One region of the Gordonia jinghuaiqii genome, then DNA from elsewhere that is predicted to be linked to it. Evidence: predicted binding sites of a transcription regulator. Region 1 holds the regulator's gene; each other region holds the start of a gene.
What was found. The regulator LexA, encoded in region 1, represses DNA repair genes until DNA is damaged. The targets are predictions, from matches to a motif close to CGAACANNTGTTCG.
Positions count from the first base shown of each region.

Region 2: the regulator LexA is predicted to act here: its motif matches at 1,531-1,544, upstream of H1R19_RS20735 (HNH endonuclease signature motif containing protein).
Region 3: the regulator LexA is predicted to act here: its motif matches at 2,213-2,226, upstream of H1R19_RS05580 (alpha-ketoglutarate-dependent dioxygenase AlkB).

Region 1 covers NZ_CP059491.1:2,392,826-2,398,673, reverse strand. The annotation lists gene hrpA (ATP-dependent RNA helicase HrpA) at 1-391, shown strand, start outside; gene nrdR (transcriptional regulator NrdR) at 365-880, opposite strand; gene H1R19_RS10665 (LysM peptidoglycan-binding domain-containing protein) at 980-1,555, opposite strand; gene lexA (transcriptional repressor LexA) at 1,794-2,501, shown strand; gene H1R19_RS10655 (putative PEP-binding protein) at 2,503-4,200, opposite strand; gene H1R19_RS10650 (DeoR/GlpR family DNA-binding transcription regulator) at 4,406-5,203, shown strand; gene pfkB (1-phosphofructokinase) at 5,200-5,848, shown strand, end outside.
Region 2 covers NZ_CP059491.1:4,656,548-4,662,395, reverse strand. The annotation lists gene H1R19_RS20745 (cation-translocating P-type ATPase) at 1-1,090, opposite strand, end outside; tRNA gene H1R19_RS20740 (tRNA-Gly) at 1,265-1,338, opposite strand; gene H1R19_RS20735 (HNH endonuclease signature motif containing protein) at 1,574-3,073, shown strand; gene dcd (dCTP deaminase) at 3,094-3,663, shown strand; gene H1R19_RS20725 (UDP-glucose dehydrogenase family protein) at 3,753-5,174, shown strand; gene H1R19_RS20720 (hypothetical protein) at 5,272-5,848, shown strand, end outside.
Region 3 covers NZ_CP059491.1:1,265,711-1,271,558, reverse strand. The annotation lists gene H1R19_RS05590 (GMC oxidoreductase) at 1-173, shown strand, start outside; gene H1R19_RS23170 (transposase) at 248-757, opposite strand; partial or broken gene H1R19_RS23165 (helix-turn-helix domain-containing protein) at 774-1,421, opposite strand; gene H1R19_RS05580 (alpha-ketoglutarate-dependent dioxygenase AlkB) at 1,562-2,191, opposite strand; gene H1R19_RS05575 (SulP family inorganic anion transporter) at 2,315-3,814, opposite strand; gene H1R19_RS05570 (hypothetical protein) at 4,068-4,583, shown strand; gene H1R19_RS05565 (oxidoreductase) at 4,632-5,522, opposite strand; gene H1R19_RS05560 (adenylate/guanylate cyclase domain-containing protein) at 5,629-5,848, opposite strand, start outside.

The DNA.
Region 1 (5,848 bases):
GCGGGCGGCGATCGATCGTCACGCCGGCTCACTGGCGGCCGACGACGTCGCCGAACAGCTCGATCACCTCGTGTTCGACGGGTTCGTCGCCGCCACTCCACGCCGACACCTCGAGAACCTGCCCCGCTACCTCGAGGCGGCGCAAGCGCGCCTGGAGGCCCTGCCGGCGGCGGCGGCACGTGATCAGGCAGGCGTTGCGGTCATCGACCGCGTCGTCGAACGCTGGGCGCAGCGCCTCGAGCAGGTGCCCGAGCACCGTCGCGGGGTCGTCAACGACGAGGCGCACTGGCTGGTCGAAGAACTTCGGGTGGGACTGTTCGCGCAGCGACTGAAGACCGCGTTCCCGGTCTCGGAGAAACGGATCCTACGAAGTCTGGACCGACTCGGCTGACACGGCGCGTTCGCCGGCCTGGGGACCTGAATCCGACGGAGGCTTCGAGGCGGCCCGCAGGTCGTCGATCTCGCGCTGGAAGTCCTCGACCGAATCGAACGAGCGGTAGACCGAGGCGAACCGCAGGTAGGCCACCTCGTCGAGGTCGCGCAGCGGACCGAGAATGGCCAGACCGACCTCGTTGCTGGGGATCTCGGCCGAGCCGCTGGCCCGGACGGTGTCCTCGACCTGTTGTGCCAGCTGGGCGAGTGCATCCTCGGCGACATGCCGGCCCTGACATGCGCGACGAACCCCGCGCATCACCTTCTCGCGACTGAAGGGTTCGGTGACTCCGTTGCGTTTGACCACCGCGAGCACGGCGCTCTCGACCGTGGAGAAGCGTCGGCCACACTCCACACAGGAGCGGCGCCGCCGGATGGCCTGCCCCTCATCAGCGACACGCGAGTCGATGACCTTGGTGTCGTCGTTCTTGCAGAAGGGGCAGCGCATCGTATCCTCACGCAGGTCGCGGGACGCTCTGACGCAGCACAACCGCGCGCCCGGCCGATTGTCGGCTGGTCCCTGTGACATCGAGGATACCGCCCGGCCTCAGCGGTACAGAGGGGTGAGCAGCGGCTGTCCGACGCGCAACGCGCTCGATCCGAGATCGTTCAGCGCGACGATGTCGTCGACGACGACCTCGCGCGGCATATCCGGGGCGACGCGCGAGGCGATGGTGCTCAAGGACTCGCCCGACCGCACATGTACGACCTCGGTACTGACCGCGGTCGGGGTCATCGACGCGGCGTAATTCTGACCGACGACACCGATGACCCACACGGCCAGCGCCAGCCCGACACCGGCGAGGATCGCCACCGCGGTGCGACGGCGCCTGCGGATCACGGCACGCTCGGCGATCACGGCACGTTCGGCGATCACGGGACCGCGACCGCGCGTCCCCACCGGCGTCGAGCACGCGGTGCCGCCCACGCGCGGGGCCTGCAGCGCCGAACGCGGTACCGGGCGGTTGTCCGCCGGACGGCGGCCATCGGTACGCAGCGCCGGGGTGCGCGTCCGGTCGGTGCGCAGGCGGCCGGCCGGACCGGTGTAGGAGCCGTCGCCGGGTGCACCGTCGGTGTATGGGCGCTCGGTACGGGTGGGATCGATGAGAGTGGCGGTACGCATGGTGCCCTCCGTTGTGTCCAGTCGGGACGTCGGTTGCGGATGTACGGTCGACCATCGAACATCGATCAGGTGTTCGATGCACTGATGTTCGAATTTGTAGCATGAGATCCCGACAAAGTCTCGCGACACATCGAACAAATGTTTGAGGTGCGGGTTCTTCTCCGCTAGGCTCGGCTCCAGGCCAAGGCGTCTACCAGCACGTTCCGACCACCAGGTCTGACCACGAGAGGAACCGAACATGAGCGAGACCGGCGATAAGCGCACAGGGGCGCGGGGCGCCGACGAGCACGCGGCCCCGGTCGATGTGGTGGCCGCAGAGGCCTCTCTGACCCCGCGGCAGCGTGGCGTGCTCGAGGTGATCCGCAAGTCGGTGCGCGAGCGCGGGTACCCGCCGAGCATCCGGGAGATCGGCGACGAGGTCGGCCTGAACTCGACGTCGTCGGTGGCCCATCAGCTCCGCACGCTCGAACGCAAGGGTCTTCTCAAACGCGACGCCAACCGTCCGCGTGCGGTCAACATCGCGCCGAGCGAGCCGCCGTCACCGGCCACCCCGACCGCGGGTGACCTGCCCGTGCCCACATTCGTCCCCGTCCTGGGACGGATCGCCGCCGGCGGTCCCATCCTGGCCGAGGAAGCAGTGGAGGACGTCTTCCCGCTCCCCCGCGAACTCGTCGGCGAGGGGTCACTGTTCCTGCTGCGCGTCGTCGGTGAGTCGATGATCGACGCCGCCATCTGCGACGGCGACTGGGTGGTCGTCCGTCAGCAGAACGTGGCCGACAACGGCGACATCGTCGCCGCGATGATCGACGGGGAGGCGACGGTCAAGACGTTCAAGCGCCAGAAGGGCAACGTCTGGCTGATGCCCCACAACGAACTGTTCGATCCGATCCCGGGCAACGACGCCGTCATTCTCGGCAAGGTCGTCACCGTGATGCGGCGGATCTGACCTACGGCTCATCCGTTCGGTCGCTCGCACCGTCGAGCACTGCGGTTGCCGCCATCCGGGCCGCAGCCGGGTCGGCGGTGGCCAAGGCGGCGTCGGCCGCCGCCCGGCACTCCGTGGAGGTGACCCGGCCGAGCCGCGCCCCGACCGCCGCGGCCGCCGCCGGCGCACTCGACAGCGACGTGACACCCAGCCCCACCAGCACACACGCGAGGTTCGGGTCGGCGGCCGCCTCGCCACACACTCCCACCGGTTTGCCCTGATCGCGCCCTGCCCGCGCGACCATCGCGATCAGGTGTAGGACGGCCGGTTGCCACGGGTCGGTCAACGACGCGAGATCGGCGGACATCCGGTCGGCCGCCATCGTGTACTGCGTCAGGTCGTTGGTGCCGATGGACACGAAGTCGACCTCGGCCAGGATCGCCGGTGCGAGGATGGCCGCAGCCGGCACCTCGACCATGACCCCGGCCACCAGGCCGCGCCCGCGGACCTCCGCGGCGAACGCCGCGGCCTCGGCGGGCGAGGCGATCATCGGCGCCATCACCCATGGTTTCGTGGTCGTGTGCTCGGCCGCCAGCGCGATCGCATCGAGCTGATGTGCGCGGATCTCGGGATGCGCCAGCGCGATCCGGTCTCCGCGCACCCCGAGGGCCGGATTGGCCTCCTCCGGCTGGGTCACGAACCGCAACGGCTTGTCCGAGCCCGCGTCGAGCGTCCGCACCACCACCTTCCGGCCGTCGAAGGCTCCGAGAACCTCCCCGTAGATACGGGCCTGCTCGTCCACGGACGGCTCGTCGGCTCGCTCGAGGAAGGCCAACTCGGTACGGAAGAGCCCGACGCCCTCGACGGGATGATCGGCGGCGGCCCGAGCCGATGCGCCGTCGGCGACATTCGCCAGCACCGAGACCGCGACCCCGTCGGCGGTGCGACCGGGGCCCGTCCAGCGTGCGACGGTCGCGGCGTGATCCCGATGTCCGGTGACCCGTGCCCGCGCCCGGACGACATCCGGGGCGATCTCGATCTCCCCGGTGTTGCCGTCGACGAGGATGTCGGTGCCTGCGGCCACCGCGGCGAGTCCGGCCACCGCCACGACGCACGGGATACCCAGCTGGCGCGCGATGATCGCGGTGTGGCTGGTCGGCCCCCCGAGACGGGTGACCAGTGCGATCGTCGTCGACGGATCGAGCCCCGCGGTGTCAGCGGGAGCGAGGTCGTCGGCGAGCAGGACCGACGGCACCTCGGGCGTGGGTACCCCCGGCTCGGGCAGTCCCAGCAGTTCGGCGAGTACCCGGTCACGGACGTCGTTGAGGTCGGTGACCCGCTCGGCCATCAGCCCGCCGAGCTTGGTGAACACCTCGGCGAATTGTTTGGTCGCCGCGACGGCGGCCGATTCCGCCGTCGCACCCTTGGCGATGAGACCCGAGGCCGCTCCGATCCACCCGCGGTCCTCGGCGAGCCCGGCGGTCGCCGTGAGCACCTCGCCGGCGGCCCCGGTGTTCTGCGACGCACGCTCGCGAAGCCTGCCCGCGACCACACTCGCGGCGTTCACGAACCGGGCGACCTCGTCGGCTCGTCGATCCTCGGCGATCTCGACGCCGGTGCCGAGGGTCTGAGCGGAATGGTCGGGTCGCGCACCCGGCCAGACCGCGGGCCCGTACGCCAGCCCGCCGACGACCGGCGTCCCGGTCAGCGTCTGGACCATCTCGGTGTTCGCCATCTCGATACCTCTCGATCGTTGCCGCGCAGGTCCGGATCTGTGAGATCCGACTCCATCTTCGCGCCGATGTGACCACCGTTACAAAAAGAGCTTGACTTGTCAACACAAACAGGCGTAAACACAGTTACTACAACATGCGAACCCACACGGATCAACAAGGGGACGCACGGAGACGCAGATCGGAGCCGGTGTGTACGCCGAGGAGAGACAGCAGGCAATCGTGGACGAGGTGCGCGTCGCCGGACGCGCGTCCGTCGCCGCGCTCGCCGAGAAGTTCGACGTCACCAGTGAGACGGTTCGTCGCGATCTCGCCGTGCTCGAGCGCACCGGCCATCTCCAGCGAGTGCACGGCGGCGCGGTGCGCGCCGAGGTCATGCGCGTGGTCGGCGAGCTGGGCATCGACGAGCGCGAGTCCAGCCAGGTCGAACAGAAGGCGGCGATCGGCCGTGCCGCGGTCCGGTTCCTCCCGCCCGAAGGCGGATCGGTGCTGTTCGATGCCGGCACCACCACCTACCGCGCCGCCGAGGCGACGATCACCTATCGGGCCGCCGAGCCGACGGGTCGCGACCATGACCTGACGATCATCACCAACAGCCTGCCGATCGCCGGACTCCTCGCGGGTCGCCCCCGCACCGGTCTCCACGCGCTCGGCGGCCGGGTACGGGGTCTGACCCAGGCCACGGTCGGCGCCGACACCGTTGCCGCGGTGACCCGGCTGCGGGTGAGCACCGCGTTCATCGGCACCAACGGGCTCAGCGAGGCCCACGGATTGTCCACGCCGGATCCGGCGGAGGCGGCCGTCAAGACGGCCATGGTCGCCGCCGCGCGGCAGGTCGTCGTGCTGGCCGACAGTTCCAAGATGCAGCGCGAGGATCTCTTGTCCTTCGCCGGCATCGACGACGTCGACGTCCTCATCACCGACGACCGGATCGACCCGGCGTTCTCGGCCGCGCTGTCGGCGCGGGGCATCGAGGTGGTGATCGCATGATCCTCACCGTCACCGCCAACCCCAGCCTGGACCGCACCCTCGAACTCGCCACCCCTCTCCGACGCGGCGAGGTGCAACGTGCCGGAGTCGTGCGCGCCGAGCCGGGAGGCAAGGGGGTCAACGTGTCCCGCGTCGCCGCCGCCGCCGGACTGGCCACCCGGGCGCTGTTGCCTGCTCGCGCGGGAGACCCGCTGCTGGCGGCGCTCGACGACCTCGGACTGCCCTACGACGCCGTGCCCGTGGACGACGAGGTCCGCTCCAACATCACCATTGCCGAGGCCGACGGCACCACCACCAAGATCAACGCTCCGGGCGTCGCCCTCACCCCCGCGCACCTCGAGTCGCTCGCCGCACTCATCGGCGCCCGGGCCGGGACCGCGCAGTGGGTCACGCTGTGCGGTTCGCTGCCGCCGGGGGTACCTGACGACTGGTACCGAACGATGGCCGACGACCTCGCACTCGCCGGCTGCCGGGTCGCGGTGGACACCTCCGGCGAGCCGCTCCGCGCAGCCGCCGACGGACGCGTCGACCTGATCAAACCCAACGAGGACGAACTCGCCGAACTGACCGGTACCGACCCGGAGAAACTGCGGGAAGCGCTCGCCCGCAACGACTTCGGCCCCATCGTCGAAGCCGCGGCCAGGC
Region 2 (5,848 bases), 2.3 Mb from region 1:
CCGCTCGGACGTCGTCGACGACCCCGTCGGACGCCCAGATCCGCATCGCCTGCATCGAGTTCTGCGTGAGGGTCCCGGTCTTGTCGGTGCAGATCACCGAGGTCGACCCCAGGGTCTCGACCGCGGATATGCGTTTGACCAGGGCCCCTTTGCGGGCGAGTACCCGCACGCCCACCGCGAGGGCGAGGGTGATGGTCGGCAGCAGGCCCTCGGGGACGTTGGCGACGAGCAGGCCGATGGCGAAGTTCACCGCGTCCTGCAGGGAGAGCCCCGCCAGCAGGGTCCCGAGCGGGATGAACGCGAGGCCGAGTCCGACCGCGACCGCCGCGATGAACCAGGCGACCCGCTTCACCTTCTGCTCGAGAGGACTCTCGTCCCGCACGCCCGTCTGCGAGAGGGCCGCGATGTGTCCGAGCTGGGTCTGCATCCCGGTTGCGAAGACCACCGCCCGACCGTCGCCGCCGACGACGTTGGTGCCGCTGAACACGATGTCGGTGGCCTCGAGGATGGGGCCGGATCGCGCATCCGAGTCGCTCTGCACGTGCACCGGCGCCGACTCGCCGGTCAGGGCGGACAGGTCCACCTCGACCGCACCGGCGATCAAGCGCGCATCGGCGGACACCCGATCGCCCTCACCGAGGTGGATGACGTCGCCGGGAACGAGATCGATCGCCGCGATCGTGTCTTCAGGGGCTTCTCGGACGACCCGTGCGGTGGGCGGCATGATGTCCGAGAGGGCCTCGACCGCCCGCTCGGCGTGTCGCTCCTGGAAGAAGGCGAATGCCGCGTTGATCAGGATGACCACGACGATGGCGATACCGAGCGGCCGGGAGTCGCCGACCCACGCGAGCACCGCCGCCAGCCACAACAGCAGGGCCAGCGGGTGTGTCAGTTGGACCAGGATCTGCTTCGCCCACTGACTGCCGTGTCGTCGCACGATCTCGTTGGGGCCGAAGACGACGCGGCGGCGGTCGGCCTCGCGGCCGGACAAGCCGTCGGTCGAAGTCTTCAGATCCTGCAGGAGACGATCGATGTCCTCTTGGGGATCGACCTCGCGGAGTGACGCGAGTGCAGTGTCGGACGATGCCATGAGGTGTCCGCTCGATTGAGTTCTGGTGCTCTTCATTCACTGTGACAGATGGCACCGGGCGATGCGGCCGATCGTGATGTCCCTGTATCCGGGGTTCAGGGGGCGGGACGGCGGTCGGGCGAAGGCGGCCACGCATCGGCCCAGGCCGCGCGTGAGACGTATCCGCGGTGATGGTGGAGCCGATGACGGGAATCGAACCCGCGTATTCAGCTTGGGAAGCTGATGTTCTGCCATTGAACTACATCGGCGTGCGAGTGCTGGACTCGCGAACGACAGCGTAGCAAATCTGTCCACAGCTGTGGCCCATGCGTCGGGAGATGACGCGGTTTGTGTCGGGGGAAGCTACTAGACTCGGGAGCTGCAACAGTGCAATCCTGCTGCGGCAGAAGAGGATTCTCTGTCCGATAGGGGTTGCGCACCGGCAGGAACGCGCGTAGCATCGAACATAGTTTCGAGTAAAGCCATGATGATGGGGGATTGATCATGGCTTTCGAGGAGCCATTCGCACCACAACCAGAGCTGGTCGAGCAGTACGACCGTCTCCATGCGCTGATCGATGAGATCAGCCAGACGGCGTCGACTCGATGCACCGATGCCGAGCTGCTGAAGGTTGCCTACGAGCACGAACGCGCCACGCGGCGGATGCTCTCGTTGTCCGTGCGTCACATCGTCGACGTCGAAGAGCGTGGGGCCTTCCGCAAGGCCGGCTGCAAATCGATCAACAATTTCATGACCACGGTCCTGCGGCTGAGTGGCGAGACCACACGCCGCCTGAGGCAGGTGAGAGTTCTCGGCAAGTGGGCCGACATGCAGGGCAGCCGCCTCGAGCCGAAGTTCCCGGAGACCGCGAATGCCGTTGCCGACGGCGACATCTCGTCGTCGCACGTAGACGTGATCATCGACGTGATGAACAAGATCCCGGCCGCGGTCGACGCAACCGAGAAAGAAGCCGCCGAGGCCGCACTCGCGCACTACGCACGCGAATACGACCCGCGCTCGCTTCGACAGCTCGGTGAACGCATCCTCGCCCACCTCGACCCCGACGGCAGCATCACCGACGACCGGGACCGCGCCCGCGTCCGCGGGATGCGCCTCGGACCCCAAGACGCGCAGATGATGTCGAAGCTGACGGCCACCCTCGACCCCAAGACGCGCGCCATGCTCGACGTCGTACTCGCGGTGTGGGCGGCCAAGGGCATGAACAACCCCGACGACGACGCGTCCCCGACAGGCGATCCATCGACAGCCGACCCGAATGCACTGGCCGCAGCCGCCGACCGCGACCACAGGTCCGACGAGCAGCGCAACCACGACGCCTTCGCGGCACTGCTGCGCACGATTCTCGACGGTGGAGCGCTCGGCGCCTCTCACCACGGGCTGCCGCCGCACCTCATCATCACGATCTCCGAGTCGTCGCTTCGCGATCGCGCCGGCGATCCTGCTCGCACCGCGACCGGCACACTGCTGCCGATCAAAGACGCCGTCGAGCTCGCCGCAGAATCGCAGCAGCACCTCGCGGTGTTCCGCGACCACACCAGCGAAGTCCTCTACCTCGGCCGCGACCAGCGGTTGGCCTCCCGCGCGCAACGCCTCGCCGCATTCGCCCGCGACGGCGGCTGCACCCACCCCGGCTGCACGCGGCCGTCCTTCGACTGCGAAATCCACCACGACGAAGAATGGTTCGCCGACCTCGGACCCACCGACATCGACAACCTCGCCACCGCCTGCGGAACCCACAACCGCGCGGTCGGTCGAGGCGACGATCAGTGGGCCACCTCCATCGAGACCCACGGCGTCGACGCAGGTCGTGCGGTCTGGCACCCACCGAAGTCGCATCCGTCGTCGACCCCGCGCGTCAATCACGCGCATCGCACCGACGAGGTCCTCGACAGGATGCGCACCGACGTCCACCGACGCAGGTCGGCGGGCGCGCACCGTGCCGGGACGCCCCCGTCGGGCGACACGGGCGCAGACCCGCCCTGACCATTCGATAACCTCGACACGTGCTGCTATCCGACCGCGACATCCGCGCCGAGATCGCGGACGGGCGCCTCGCCATCGATCCGTTCGATCCCGCCCTCGTCCAACCCTCCAGCGTCGACGTCCGGCTCGACAGAATGTTCCGGGTGTTCAACAACACCCGATACACCCACATCGACCCGGCCCAACGACAAGACGAACTCACCTCGCTGGTCGAACCGGCCGACGGTGAGCCGTTTGTGCTGCACCCGGGAGAATTCGTGCTCGGGTCCACCCTGGAGGTCTGCTCCCTACCCGACGACCTGGCCGGACGCCTCGAAGGCAAGTCCTCCCTCGGCCGGCTCGGGCTGCTCACCCACTCCACCGCGGGCTTCATCGATCCCGGCTTCTCCGGCCACATCACCCTGGAACTCTCCAACGTGGCCAATCTCCCGATCACCCTGTGGCCGGGTATGAAGATCGGGCAGCTGTGCCTCATCCGGCTCAGCAGCCCCGCCGAGCAGCCCTACGGCAGCGCGGCGGTCGGATCGAAATACCAGGGACAACGCGGGCCCACCCCGTCGAAGGCGTACCTGAACTTCGTCAAAGACTAAAAGGCGCTCCTCCCGGAGTTCACCCGACCGATCACCGTACGCAACAGTGCATACGGTTGCCGGCCGCAACCGCGGGTGAGCGTTGCATCATGAAGCTCACGGTGATCGGATGCGGCTACCTCGGTGCCACCCACGCGGCCTGCATGGCCGAGCTCGGGCACGACGTCGTCGGCATCGACGTCGACGCACACAAGGTCGAACGCCTCCAGGCCGGTGAGGTGCCGTTCTTCGAGCCCGGGCTCGCCGACATCCTCCGCCGCAACATCGACGCCGGGCGTCTTCGATTCACCACCGACCAGCCGGCCGCAGCCGACCACGCCTCGGTCCACTTCCTCGGCGTCGGAACCCCGCAAGAAGTGCGCGGGCACCGCGCCGACCTGTCACACGTCTACGCCGCCGTCGACGCGCTCGTCCCCACCCTGCGCGGACGGCACCTGATCATCGGCAAATCCACCGTTCCCGTCGGAACCTGTGCCGAACTCGCGCAACGTATCTCGGTGCTCGCCCAGCCCGGCGCCGACGTCGAACTGTCCTGGAGCCCGGAGTTCCTGCGAGAGGGCTTCGCCGTCGAGGACACGCTCGAACCCGACCGCCTCGTCCTCGGTACCGGACTGCTCGACGACGGTTCGCAGGACCCGCAGGAAGAATCGTCGGCCGGCGAGACCGTTCGCGAGATCTACCGCGAGATCCTCGAGACCGGCGTGCCGCTGATCGAGACCGATTGGGCGACAGCCGAGCTCGTCAAGGTCTCGGCCAACGCGTTTCTGGCGACCAAGATCTCGTTCATCAACGCGATCAGCGAGCTGTGCGAGATCGCCGGCGGCGACATCAACACCCTCGCCGACGCCATCGGCTACGACCCGCGCATCGGCCGTCGATTTCTCAACGCCGGGCTCGGCTTCGGTGGCGGATGCCTGCCCAAGGACATTCGCGCACTCACAGCTCGTGCCGACGACATGGGCGCGCCACGCGCTGTCGGATTCCTCCGCGAGGTCGACGCCATCAACATGCGCCGACGGTCCGCCGCCGTGGAACTCGTCTACGAGGCACTCGGCGGGGACGTCCTCGGGCGCAACATCGCGGTACTCGGCGCCGCATTCAAACCCGAGAGCGACGACGTCCGGGACTCGCCCGCGCTCACCGTCGCGAGTCGACTGGCACTCGAAGGCGCGTCGGTCACCGTGTTCGACCCCAAGGCCATGGACAACTCGCGTCGAGTGCAGCCCAGCCTCGGATACGCCACGTCAGCCCGGGAGGCCTGCGACCGCGCCGATGTGGTGGTCATCGCCACCGAGTGGGCGGAGTTCGTCCACATGGCTCCGGATGAACTCGACGAGGTGGTTCGCGGCAAGCGGATCGTCGACGGCCGGCGCTGTCTCGACCCCCACATGTGGCGCGACGCCGGCTGGGATTACCGGGCGCTGGGCGGTCCGGTGCCCGTTCGGGCGGTCTCACGAGGGGATTCGTCCAAGAAGGTGAACGGTTTTGCATCGACGACGGTGGTGCGCTGATTCGTGCTAGGTTGAGTTTCGCGACTGATCAGGTGGCACCTTCTCGCCGGTGGGGGCATTGGGGCGGGGTGCACGCGAAGTGCAGGAATTCAATCAGATGACCGACACGGTAGCCGATTCGGCGGTGACACCGACCTCCGCGAATGCAGAGGCCGCGGTCGATGCCGCCGTGCTCGACCCCGCCGTGCTCGACCGCGCCGCGCTCGAGGCCGTGCGGCACAAGCTGCTGCAGCGCGGGATCGCCGAGTGTCCACAAGTGGTCTTCCTTGATCTCGACCCGCAGACCGGCGTCGCGGTGTCCCGACTGGACCCGGGCCGCGGCGCGATCGCTGACACCTATACCGACCCGGCCCTCACGCTCACCGCACTCGATCGGGATATCGCCGACCACCTCATCGGCATCGCCCGCGTCGGGTCGCCGACCACCCCCGAATGGCGCGATGAGCTCTTCGACCTCATCTCCCGCGGCCGTGGGCGGCTCAAGGACTCCGACGGCACATTCTTGATGGGTCGACGCCACATCCGCCTCTTCCGTATGGCCCGACGCGATGTCGCCGAGGCCGGCGGATCGCTCACCGCGCGCGCCGAAGAACTGGCCCGCGCCGCCGTCGCCGGAACGCAGGCCCCCGCGGTGGTGATCGCCGACCGTGTGAGCGTGTGGCCGGGCCTGCGCG
Region 3 (5,848 bases), 1.1 Mb from region 1:
AGGCCGAACGGGCACTGGCGATGTGGCCGAACGCCGGTGAGGCCGACCCGCGGCCCGAACTCGGGGCGTCGTACCGTCCGGTCCGCCCGGTGGAGCCGGCCCATCCGACGGTTCCCGCTCATGCCCCCGGCGCACTGCGGTTGCCGATCACGCCGGTGCTGAGGATTTCGTAGCAATAATGTGCTCATAGCGCGCTGTGGTGTCTCGGGTCATCGCTGACACTTTTGTCTCGGGACATCGCTGACAGTCATGCTGCCGGAAGTGGTTGTCGTTTGCCATGGGTGCCGGGGGTTCGACGCTGGCCTTGGTAGCGGCGAGTGGGGTCGGCGTCGAACTCACGCACAATGGTGGTGCCGCTGAAGATGACGATGTGGTTGTCGTCGCAGATGGCGTCGAGGGTGTGTCCACCCCACCGGTTGCCGACCTGGACGAAGTAGGGGCCCACAGTGATTTTGCCTTGCTTGGGGTTGACCTGTTGGCGGGTGGTGAACACTGGTGCTGGTAACGGCCGGTCGACCGGCCGGGCGTGTTCGGTGGCATGGAACGCCTCGGCCGGAGTCGCACCACGTAGCGCACGATGGGGTCGACTGTGGTTGTAATAGCCGCGGAATCGGTCGAGCATCTCGTTGAGGTCGCCGACGGTCGCCGGTGCCGGTTGGGTGTTCAGCCAGCGTTTGAGTGTGCCAGAACCGCTCGATCTTGCCGCAGGTCTGTGGGTGATACGGGCGGGAGTTGATGGTCCGGGTACCCAGCGCACGCAGATTCTTCTCCAGCGGTGTTTCGAATCCACGATGCTTACCGGTGTACACAAATCCGTTGTCAGTCAACGACATCGACGGAACACCACATTCGGTGATGCCGGCGAGCATCACCTGCCACACCAGTGTGGTGGTGGCGTCACCGGTGTCGGGGGCCAGCGCGCACAGATACCGGGAGTGGTCATCGATTGTGCCCGCGATCGCTACCGAGGTGCCGTCGCTGAGGTGCCACTCGGTCCAGTCCGACTGCCACAACTCGTTGGGGCGCTCGTAGCAGAACCGCCGCATCGACGACTTCGGCCGTTTGGCCGGCTCGGCAACAATTAGCCCGTGCCGGTGCAGAATTCGCCATACGGTTGAGCGTGAGGGCACCGAATCGGCACCCTCACGCTGCAACGTCCACACAATCGACTGCGGCCCGTGATCCAGGCCCGCGGACTGCAAACGCGTCCGCGTGGCGATCACCAGCGCCTCGACGTCGCCACCCACACGCCCCGGCTCTGTGTGCGGTCGGCGCGACCGTGGTTCGAGCCCGGCCAGCCCATCAGCGACGAAGCGGCGCCGCCACTTGTAGAACGTCTGCCGGCTGATGTTCTGCTCCCGACAGAACTCGGCCACGTTCTCGATTCCACCCGCCAACGCCGTAGCTGCACGAACGTCCATCACCGTCACCTTCTGGGCCATGAACCATGCTGGCCACGCCCTGCTCAGGTGTCAGCGATGTCCCGAGACATCACCTGTCAGCGATGTCCCGGATCAGAACAGTGCTCATAGCGCGCATGATCGCTACGAAATCCCGTGGGTCACCACACCCCGGGCGGCCGCAGCTGGATGCTGATCCGCGCTCCGACGCCACGCACCTTTGGAACGGCATGCTCCCAGGTGCGTTGGCAGCTGCCGCCCATGACGAGCAGGTCGCCGGAGGAGAGGGTGAACTTCAGTGATCGGCCACCGCCCCGCGGCCGCAGCATCAATGGCCGTGGGGCGCCGAGGGAGACGATCGCGACCATCGTGTCGTGTGTCGACGCCCGGCCGATGCGGTCGCCGTGCCAGGCGACCGAGTCGTTGCCGTCGCGGTAGAGACTGATTCCGGCGGTCGCGAAACCGTCGGGCAGCTCCTCGCGGTAGTGATCGCTCAACTCCGCGCGCATGCCGGTGATCAGTTCGTCGGGAAAGCGTTGGTGTGCCTGATAGATGGAGACCAGCCGCGGCACCTCGACGACCCGGTCGTACATCTGGCGGCGTTCTGCTCGCCACGGGACGTTCTCGCGGAGCCGGTCGAAGAGTTCGTCGGGCCCGTTGACCCAGCCGGGGCACAGGTCCACCCACGCGCCGTCGGTGAGCGGTCGGCGCGTCGTCGAGGACCTCAGGTCACCTAGCGTCGGCTCAACCGACTGTTCGGCGAACAACGAGCCCTGGATGCCGATGGACATGGGCCGAGCCTACACCGTCATCGAACACCCATTCGATAGTCCGCGAATTTCGCGCTCACAAGTTCCGTTTCCGCTCACCGTTCAAGAGTGAGCGGGAACGGAATGGATGAGCGAAACCCCGGGCTACCCCCCACCCAGATGCCCACTCAGGCGGCCATACCGGTCGGCACTGGAATCGTCGAGCCCGACGACGGTGACCTTCTTACCCTTGGCCTGGTACTTCGTGGTCACCGCGTCGAGCGTCGCGACCGTCGACGCATCCCACACGTGCGCCTCGCTCAGATCGATGACGACGTTGTCCGGGTCGCCGGCGTAGTCGAATTGGTAGATGAGGTCGTTGCTCGACGCGAAGAACAGCTCGCCCGTCACCTTGTAGACCCGGGTGTCGGCGTCGGGACTCTTCACCTCGACCACTTCGGTCAGGTGCGCGACGCGTCGGGCGAACAACACCATCGCCGTCAGCACACCGACGATGACGCCGTACGCCAGATTCGATGTCGCGACCGTGACCGCCACCGTCGCCAGCATCACCGCGGTTTCTGATTTGGGCATGCGGCGCAACGTCTTCGGGTTGATGCTGTGCCAGTCGAACGTGCCGACCGACACCATGATCATCACCGCCACCAGCGCGGCCATCGGGATGAGCGCGACGATGTCCCCCAGTCCCACACACAGAATCAGCAGGAACAGTCCAGCGAGGAACGTCGAGATCCGGGTGCGTGCACGGGATTCCTTGACGTTGATCATCGTCTGGCCGATCATCGCGCAACCGCCCATGCCGCCGAAGAATCCGGTGACGATGTTGGCAACGCCCTGGCCGACGGCCTCGCGGGACTTGTCGGAGTGGGTGTCGGTGATGTCGTCGACGAGTTTGGCGGTCATCAGCGATTCGAGCAGTCCGACGATCGCGATGGCCAGCGCGTAGGGAGCGATGACGCGCAGGGTGTCCCATGTCAGCGGGACATCGGGGAACAACAGGGTCGGCAGGCTGTCGGGCAGCTCGCCCTCATCCCCGACGTCGGGCACCGACAGGCTCGCGACGACGGTGATCGCGGTCAGCAGCACGATGGCCACCAGTGGCGCGGGTACCACCGTCGTCAGTTTCGGCAGCCCGACGATGATCGCGATGCCGACGGCCACCATCGGATACACCAGCCACGGCACACCGAGTAGGTGCGGCAGCTGGGCGGCGAAGATGAGGATGGCCAGCGCGTTGACGAAGCCGACCATCACGCTGCGCGGGATGAAGCGCATCAGGCGTGCGATGCCGAGCGCGCCGAGGACGATCTGGAAGACGCCGCCCAGCAGCACCGCCGCGATCAGGTGGTCGAGCCCGTGGCTGGCCACCAACGGCGCGATGACCAGCGCCACGGCTCCCGTGGCCGCGGAGATCATCGCCGGCCGGCCGCCGACGATCGCAATGGTCACCGCCATGGTGAACGACGCGAAGAGACCGACACGCGGGTCGACGCCGGCGATGATCGAGAACGAGATCGCCTCGGGGATCAGCGCCAGCGCGACGACCAGACCGGCCAACACCTCGGTGCGCAGCCGACTCGAGGAACGCAGAGTGAGCCAGACGGATTGGCGGTCGGCGGGCGAGACCGTGTCGGTGGCGGCCATCGCCGAGCTCCTTCGCGTCAGGGTCGTGAACCCGCGAAACTCTACGCGCAACCTAACGGGCACTCACATCGGCGCCGACGGGCCCTCGGCTCGTCGACGCAGGTCGCGATGCGTCGTCGACGCGCTCCCGTGACCTAGGCCACATCACACGCGTTGCGACGCGTACCCGACTGTGGTGAGGTGACCCTCGGCACCACCCCGTCTCCATGCTTTAATCAATTCGTTATAAGACCGCGATGACCGAGAGAGTTTGATGAAGCGCACCCGTATCGCCGCCACCCTGCTCGCCGCCACCGCCCTGGCTCTGCCCGTGGCCCCGGCCACCGCCGACCCGCTGGGGGACCTGTTCGGCAGCGCCAGCGGAAGTCTCGACTCCGGCAGCGCCGCTCTGGGATCGTCCGGCGACAAGGTGACCCACTACGGCAAGCTCGGCCGGCCGGGTGCACCGAACGGCGTGAAGTCCATCAACGTCTGGGTCTACACGCCCAACAAGACCGCGGCCATCACGCCCGGCACCTACCCGAAGAACTCGCGTCTCGGGGTGCGCTGGAACTCGATCATCAACTCCGGCCCCATCGTCGACGGCAACGAATGCCGTATGGAGGTCCGCCTGTCCGGACCCAAGGTGCCCAAGGCGGCGTCGCTGTTCAAGACCCGGGACTGCACCGCGGTGAAGTCCTACTTCTTCAAGGGCGGCGGCGATTTCACCATCCGCGTCACCGACACCATCTCCGGCGCGTCGAACAGCATCAACTTCAGCGTCCAGTGACGGACTGACCCGCCCCACCGGGACGGGTCAGCCGGTGAGCACGCCGATTCAGCCTGCGGTCGTGACGTCGAACTTCTCCGCGGTGAGGCGTTCGGATTCGGCCCAGAGCGCTGCGCGGAATGCGGTGTCGTCGGCCGACTTCCGGTAGCTGTTGCGTCCGGGGGCGCCGCGCAGTCCGAAGAACTCCGTGGGCCCGAAGTACGTTCCCGACTCCACATCCGGCATCGTCGCGGCGTAGATCTGCGGGAGTGCACCGCCGGCCGCGGACTGCGCGATCGGCAGCTTGTTGCCCAGCTTCGCCACGAAGTCGGTGAAGTTCTCGCTACGCCCCTGCAATTCCGTTGCGGCATAACCCGGATGGGCGATCAACGACTTCTTCGACGATCCGGTCTCGGTCAGCCGCGCAGCCAATTCCTTGCCGAACATGAGGTTGGCCATCTTGGAGTCGCCGTAGGCCTGCCAGCGTCGGTACCGGCGTTGTTGCCAGTTGAGGTCGTCGAGCTGGATCCGTCCGATCTGGTGGACGCCCGACGACACGGTCACCACGCGGTCGGAGATCTTGGGCAGCAGCAGCGCGGTGAGCGCGAAATGTCCGAGATGGTTGGTGCCGATCTGCATCTCGAAGCCGTCGGTGGTGCGTCGAAGCGGCACGGCCATGAGCCCCGCATTGTTGACCAGCACGTCGGCCCCGGTCAGCCCGGCCGCGAAGGTCCGCACCGATTCGAGGTCGGCGAGGTCGAGTTGCGCCACCGTCGCCTTGGGCCCCAGCTTCGACGCCACGGCGTCGGCCTTCGCGGTGTTGCGGCATGCGAGTACCACGTCGGCACCGGCGCCGACGAGCGCCTTGGCCGTCTCCGCGCCCAGGCCGCTGTTGGCGCCCGTCACCACGAACGTGCGGCCCGTCTGGTCCGGGATGTCTGCTGTAGTCCAGCCACTCATCGTGTCCCCCTTGGATGTTGTGTCGCCCGGCGTCGACGCCGGGTCGTTCGGCCCACGCTATTGACGTGCCCGGAGCACGTCAACGCTTCGATCACGCCCGGAGGTGTCATCCCCCGAAGAAGGTCGACAGCCGCAGCGGGTTGACGCCGACGATGCGTCGAGCCGGACGCAGCAGGTCGGCGAACAGATTGCTCGACGACCCCAACCGCTGGACCAGTTCGGAGGGCGCGTAGAAGTCGGTGGGTTCCGACCGGCCGCGCATGATGCGGCTGCCGAGCAGTTCCCAGTGCTCGGCTTCGTCGCCGGCGGCCTCGATGGCCGCCTCG